2 regions of the Paraburkholderia aromaticivorans genome follow, and region 1 is predicted to be linked to the other one. Evidence: riboswitches for the same ligand, from Rfam matches in the RefSeq annotation. Region 1 holds a riboswitch; the other holds the start of a gene.
The links. Region 1 has a riboswitch for glycine ahead of gcvT (glycine cleavage system aminomethyltransferase GcvT). Riboswitches for the same ligand answer to the same signal wherever they lie in the genome.
Positions count from the first base shown of each region.

Region 2: it holds a riboswitch for glycine, as region 1 does, so the genes downstream of both, CJU94_RS22450 (D-amino acid dehydrogenase) here and gcvT (glycine cleavage system aminomethyltransferase GcvT) in region 1, are expected to answer to the same signal.

Region 1 covers NZ_CP022989.1:1,291,732-1,295,133, reverse strand. The annotation lists gene CJU94_RS05810 (oxidoreductase) at 1-196, shown strand, start outside; gene CJU94_RS05805 (hypothetical protein) at 393-743, shown strand; glycine riboswitch at 886-986, shown strand; glycine riboswitch at 1,021-1,172, shown strand; gene gcvT (glycine cleavage system aminomethyltransferase GcvT) at 1,253-2,371, shown strand; gene gcvH (glycine cleavage system protein GcvH) at 2,437-2,817, shown strand; gene gcvP (aminomethyl-transferring glycine dehydrogenase) at 2,893-3,402, shown strand, end outside.
Region 2 covers NZ_CP022990.1:599,497-602,898, reverse strand. The annotation lists gene CJU94_RS22460 (acetate/propionate family kinase) at 1-336, shown strand, start outside; gene CJU94_RS22455 (BON domain-containing protein) at 339-599, opposite strand; gene CJU94_RS22450 (D-amino acid dehydrogenase) at 782-1,993, opposite strand; glycine riboswitch at 2,177-2,270, opposite strand; gene CJU94_RS22445 (LysE family translocator) at 2,499-3,131, shown strand; gene CJU94_RS22440 (MFS transporter) at 3,147-3,402, opposite strand, start outside.

The DNA of each region.
Region 1 (3,402 bases):
TCAGGAAGTGGAGCGCGAGTTGCCGACGCGTAACGGAGATTACGTGGGCTTCTATATCGCCGTGGCCGACGCCATCCAGAACGGCGTGAAGTTCCCGGTCAGCGCGCAGGATGCCGTCGACGTAATGACAATTATCGAGCTCGCCGCCCGCAGTTCGGAAGAAGGCGTCCGGCTGCCGTTTGAACGGGTTCGCTAACCCGTTTGCCTGCGCGCCGGTACGGCTTGTGTACCTAAAACCGCACTCGCCGCCCGCGCCGCGCAGGCCGCAATCTAACAAGCCCGAAAGGAACATAACGTTACAAATAAGGCCGCGCTCCCGGTCAGCGTGGTCCGGCAGTCAGCCGTTGCTTTCCGAGTAGCTACACAAAACGACAACGACTTCCGGAGAGTTCATGCCCCGTTCCATCCGCGCGCTTGCCGCGTGCGCCCTGCTCAGTTCCGTCGCCGCCTGCGTGGTGGCGCCTCAACCCGCGCCGGCACCTCGTCCCAGCCCGCAACAGATCGCGGATCAGCGCCTGCGCCAGGTCGACGGCCGCATCGATAATCTCGGCCGCCGTATCGATAACCGCGTGAATCAGGGTTATTACCCGCCCCCGCAAGGCGGCGCGCTGCATCATCGCCTCGACGTGATCCGTCAGGAAGCGCACGACATGGCCGCGCAACACGGCGGCGGCCTGTCCAGCGAAGAACAGCGCGTGCTGAATCAGGAACTGGACAATGCGGCACACGCCATCGGCGAATAATCGCCGCGCGTTCGGGCTACGGAGCACCAAGAGAGCTGGCATCATAACCCGCGCTTTTTTGACGAACGCCAAAGCGCCGCGTCAGGTGCCATGCCGCTCGCGGGCCTTTATTTGACAAGCCCCCGGCCCTCGCGTACATTCGCCGCACGCGTCGGGAGAGCGTGCTGGCCGCAGAAAACCGCAGGCCGCGCCGCCGAAGGGGCACACCCGCAAACTCTCAGGCAAAAGGACCGACCGCGTCGAAAAACCCGCGTTGAGGCAACATCAAGGCACCGGTTTTTCGCACTCTGGAGAGCGGCAGTAGCCGTCTGCATCGTTCAATCGAGCGGATTGGCAGGCTGCCCACCGAAGGGGCGCGCGTTTCACCGTGACGGATTCACGTTCTCACGGCGACGCAATCTCTCAGGTATCGAGGACAGAGGGGCCATGCAACGCATCGCTCGCAGCCGTCAGGCCGCGAGGCGTAGCGCCGCATGGCCTTTTTTGTTTCGCGAGATGCCCGAGGCCCCATGACCGAACTCAAACACACCCCGCTCAACGCCACCCACCGTGCGCTCAATGCCCGCATGGTCGATTTCGGCGGCTGGGACATGCCCGTCAACTACGGCTCGCAGATCGACGAACATCGCGCCGTGCGCACCGACGCCGGCATGTTCGACGTCTCGCACATGTGCGTGGTCGATTTCACCGGCGAGCGCGTGCGCGCCTTCTTCGAATATGCGCTGGCCAATAACGTCGCCAAGCTGCAAACGCCCGGCCGCGCACTGTACTCCTGCCTGCTGAACCCGAACGGCGGCGTGATCGACGACCTGATCGTCTATTATTTCGGCGAAGATCACTTCCGGGTGGTCGTCAACGCCGGCACCGCCGACAAGGACATCGCCTGGTTCGGCCAGCTCAACGCCGAAGGCGGCTTCGGCCTGACCATCACGCCGCGCCGCGACTACGCGATCGTCGCCGTGCAAGGCCCGAACGCTCGCGAAAAAGTCTGGCAAACCGTGCCGGCTACGCGCGCCGCCACCGAGGCGTTGAAGCCGTTCAACGCCGCCCGTATCGCAGACACGCCGTTCGGTGAATTGACCGTTGCCCGCACCGGCTACACCGGCGAAGACGGCTTTGAAATCATCGTGCCGGCAGATCACGTGGAAGCGCTGTGGAACGCGCTGCTCGCGCAAGGCGTGCGCCCGGCCGGCCTCGGCGCGCGCGACACGCTGCGCCTCGAAGCCGGCATGAACCTGTACGGCCAGGACATGGACGACAACGTCTCGCCGCTCGACGCCGGCCTCGCCTGGACGGTCGACCTCACCTCGCCGCGCGACTTCGTCGGCAAGAGCAAGCTGGAGGCGGGCGGTTCGCAAGCCGCGTTTGTCGGCCTGATCCTGCTGAAGGAAAACGGCAAGGCGGCAGGCGTGCTGCGTGCTCATCAGAAAGTCGTCACACCGCAAGGCGAAGGCGAAATCACCAGCGGCACTTTTTCCCCGACCATGCAGGAATCGATCGCCTTTGCGCGCGTGCCGAAAGGCGTGCAGCCGGGCGACACCGTTCACGTTCAGATTCGTGACAAAAACGTTCCCGCAAGCGTGGTAAAACTGCCGTTCGTGCGCAATGGCAAGGTACTCGCGGTTTAAGCACACCGGCGCGTGCGTAGTCCACTTTTAAGTTATCCCCGAATCACACCGCATAGGAGCATCCGATGAGCATCCCGGCCGATCTGAAATACACCGAATCGCACGAATGGGTCCGTACCGAAGCGGACGGCACGCTGACGGTCGGCATCACCGACCACGCGCAGGAAGCGCTCGGCGATATCGTCTTCTTCGAAGTCCAGGAACTGGGCAAGACCGTGAGCGCGGGCGACACCGTCGCCGTGATCGAATCGGTCAAGGCCGCTTCCGATATCTATGCGCCGGTCTCGGGCGAGATCATCGAAGCGAACACCGCCGTGGCCGACACGCCTGATTCGGTCAACAGCACGCCGTACGAAAGCTGGCTCTTCAAGATCAAGCCGGCCGCGGACGCCGCGCTGGACCGTCTGATCGACGCCGACGCGTACAGCAAGTCGATCGGCGCCTGAGTCACCATTCATTAAAGTCAAACCGTCAGGTGCGGCGGCCGTCAGGCATGGCGCGCCGCACCGCCAGGAACACCCATGAAGCTCGAACACCCGGATCGTCTGATGAACCGCACTCCTCTCTCGCTCGCCGCGCTCGAAGTGCACGACGCCTTCGCCGAACGGCACATCGGCCCGGATTCGGCCGACCAGCAAGCGATGCTCGAAGCCCTCGGCTTCGCGTCGCGCGCCGCGCTGATCGACGCCGTTATTCCGAAGACGATCCGCCGCACCGAAACGCTGCCGCTCGGCCCCTTCGCGCAACCGAAGAGCGAAGCCGAAGCGCTTGCCGCGCTGCGCGAACTCGCGGACAGGAACCAGGTGTTCCGCTCGTACATCGGCCAGGGCTATTACAACGCCCACACGCCGACGGTGATCCTGCGTAACGTGCTGGAAAATCCGGCGTGGTACACCGCGTACACGCCGTACCAGCCAGAAATTTCGCAAGGCCGTCTGGAAGCGCTGCTGAACTTCCAGCAGATGATCGTCGACCTGACCGGTCTCGCGATCTCGAATGCGTCGCTGCTCGACGAAGCCACGGCCGCGGCC
Region 2 (3,402 bases), on a different replicon from region 1:
GGCTACGCGGCTGGCGAGAGCGATATGCAGGCGCTGGAAAGACGCGCTGCGGCGGGCGATCCGAACGCGTCGCTCGCGCTCGATGCGTTCGCGACCGCCGTGCGCAAGACGATCGGCGGCTATGCGGCGTTGCTGGGCGGAATCGATTTGCTGGTGTTCACCGGCGGGATTGGCGAGCACAGCCAGGAGATCCGCAGGCGCGTATGCGACGGGCTCGCTTTCATGGGGCTGACGGAAAACGATCCGGCGGGCAAGGTGAGGGCGATTCACACCGAAGAGGAAAAGCAGATCGCGCGGCATTGCCGCGCGCTGTTGCGGCAATCCGATGCGGGCTGACTTCACTCGGGCTTGATGACGGTGTGATCCGAAATGCCTGTTACGCCGAACAGGCGCGTGACGTCTTCGAGTGCCGCGGTGCGTTGCTCATCGCACTGCAACTCGCCGCGCAGCGTGATGCGGCCGCGCGAGACGTGAACCTTCACGGCGTGTTCAGGCACTGCGGCGTCCCAGGCGAGACGCCGCGTCGCCTCCACGGCGATCTGCGCATCGCTCAGGCGGGTGTTGTCTGCCTCGAGTCTGGCGGCGCGGGCGTGCGGCATGGGTTCTCCACCGAAGTAACACGGATGGAAGAACACTAGCAGAAGTGGAGAATCTGGCATGGTTTGGCGGCGGCGGTGTCGAGCCACCGCCGCCGCCCGAACGCCCGCAGCACGGGGATTTCAAATTTGGCGGCGGCTCGTGATGCCGAGCCGCCGCCGTCGGCGAAACCCCGAGGGCACGCCTACTGAATCGCGCCCGCCAGCGCCTGCGCCGTCGCGGCCGACAACGTCCAGCCCAAATGCCCGTGGCCGGTGTTGTAGAACACGCCGCGCCGTTTTCCGCGTCCCACCTTGGGCAACATGCTCGGCAACATCGGCCGCAAGCCAGCCCAGGGAATCACGCGCGAGGTCGACACCTCGGGGAAATGACGCCGTGTCCAGTCCACCAGCGGCGCGATCCGGTCCGAGCGGATATCCCGGTTAAAACCGTTGATCTCCGCCGTGCCGGCCACGCGAAAACGATCCGCGCCCAGCCGGCTCGTGACGATCTTCGCGCTATCGTCGAGCAGGCTCACCCAGGGTGCGCGCTGCTGGCTGATGTCGTCGTCGAGACAGACCGTGATCGAATAGCCTTTCACCGGGTAGATGTTCACGTGGTCGCCCAACATGGCCGCAAAATCGCGGCTCTTCACGCCGGCGCACACGACGATCCGCTCGAACGCGAAACGCTGCGATTCGCCCTCGAGATTGACCAGCAGCGAAAAACGGCCCTCGGCGGGCTGTTCGATCGACGTGATCTCGGCATCGTAATGAAATTCGACGCCGTGCCGCATGCACGCCAGGGCGAGCCCGCGCGTGAACTTATGAATATCGCCGGTCGAATCGGACGGCGTGAAAAAACCGCCGTAAAAGTCGCCCTGCAACGTGGGCTCGATGCCATGCAGCTCGCTCGCCGTCACCGCGCTGCGGTCAAGGCCGCCTTCGCGCAACAGTTCGTTCACCTTGCCCGCGGCGTCGAATTCCTTGCGGGTCTTGTAGATGTGCAGAATGCCGCGCCGTTCGAGATCGAAGTCGATGCCCTCGGTCTCGGCAATCGAAAACAGATGCTCGCGCGCCGCGATCGCGAGCCGCACGGTTTCGACCGTGTTGGCCCGATAGTGCGGAATCTGCCGCAGGAATTCGCCCATCCACGAGTACTTGTGCCAGGTGGGCGCGGGATTGAGCAGCAGCGGGGCGTCGCGCGTGAGCATCCAGCGCAGGCCCTTCATGACGGTGGCCGCACTGTTCCAGACTTCGGCATTGCTGGCGGACAATTGGCCGCCGTTGGCGAACGAGGTCTCCATGGCCGCATAGCGATGGCGTTCGAACACAGTGACGTGGTGGCCGCGCCGGGCGAGGGCGTGAGCGGTCGTGACGCCGGTAATGCCGGCGCCGATAATGGCGATTCGTGACATGTCATGGTCCAGAGTAGTTGAGCATCACCGGTGTCGATTTCGTGTCGAAACCGGCGTCGATGCCCCATCTGTCCATGTACCTGAGAGTTTCTTCCCCACCGCGGCCGGCCCGATATGAGCCGTGTGCGGGGAATCCCCTTCGGTGGGCGCACACGGTATGCCGATGCGCCGCTCTCCAGATGTTCCTGCTGCGCGGTCCTTTTGCCTGAGAGTTTCCGGGGCGGTTGCTCCGTCGGCGTCGTCACGAACCGCTGACGATCTCTCCCGCGCTGCATTGCAGAACGGCTCGACAATACCGTCCAAAATTAATCGCCGCAAGTGTTTCCTGCGGTGCGCCGCGCAAGAAACGCCCATCGGCGGCCCGACACGAGCAGAGCGCCGCGTCCGAAGATGAATGCCGCTCATACGCCCATGCGAATTATTCAAGCCGCCCGCGAGGCTGAAATCGCCGCCATCGGCTATATTTGGCGGCACCATCCGCCTTCCATTCGCAGAGGAGAATGCCGTGCCCGCCTTCACAACGCTGCTTGCCTTCGGTCTGGTCTCGCTCGGCATGGTGCTCACGCCCGGGCCGAACATGATCTATCTGATTTCGCGCTCGCTTTGCCAGGGGCGCCGCGCGGGTCTCATTTCGCTCGGCGGCGTTGCGCTCGGCTTTGTGTTCTACATGTTCTGCGCCGCCTTCGGCATTACCGCGCTGCTGTTGACCGTGCCCTACGCGTACGACGCATTGCGCTTCGGCGGCGCGCTCTATCTGCTGTACCTGGCGTGGCAGGCCGTCAAACCGGGCGGACGCTCGCCGTTCCAGGTGCGCGACCTGCCGCACGACAGCCGCCGCAAGCTCTTCACCATGGGCCTCGTCACCAACCTCGCGAATCCGAAGATCGCGGTGATGTACCTGTCGCTGCTGCCGCAGTTCATTTCGCCGGGGCACGGCAGCGTGCTCGCGCAGTCGATCGCGCTCGGCTGTGTGCAGATCGTCATCAGCGTGACCGTGAATGCGCTGATCGCGAGCATGGCGGGCTCGATTGCCGTGTTTCTCGCCGGGCGGCCGGTGTGGCTGCAGGTGCAGCGCTGGTTGATGGGCACCGTGCTCGCCGGACTCGCGGTGCGCATTGCGCTCGATCCGCGCCGCTGAGTTTTTGGCGGCGCGTTACCCGCCGCGCGCCGAAGCCGAACCCCTGAACACCCAGCCGTTGAACAGCGCCCCGCACAGCATCAACGCGCTGGTGATGAGAAACACCGACTGCATGCCGAAATGCGCGCCGACAAAGCCGCCCGCGAGCGGCCCGGTGACCTGTCCCGCGTAGTTCGCCGAAGTCGCGTAGCCGAGAATGTGGCCGGCGGAGCGGTCGGGCACGTTATGGCGGATCACGCTCGTCATGCACGGCAACAGGCCGGCCAGCGCA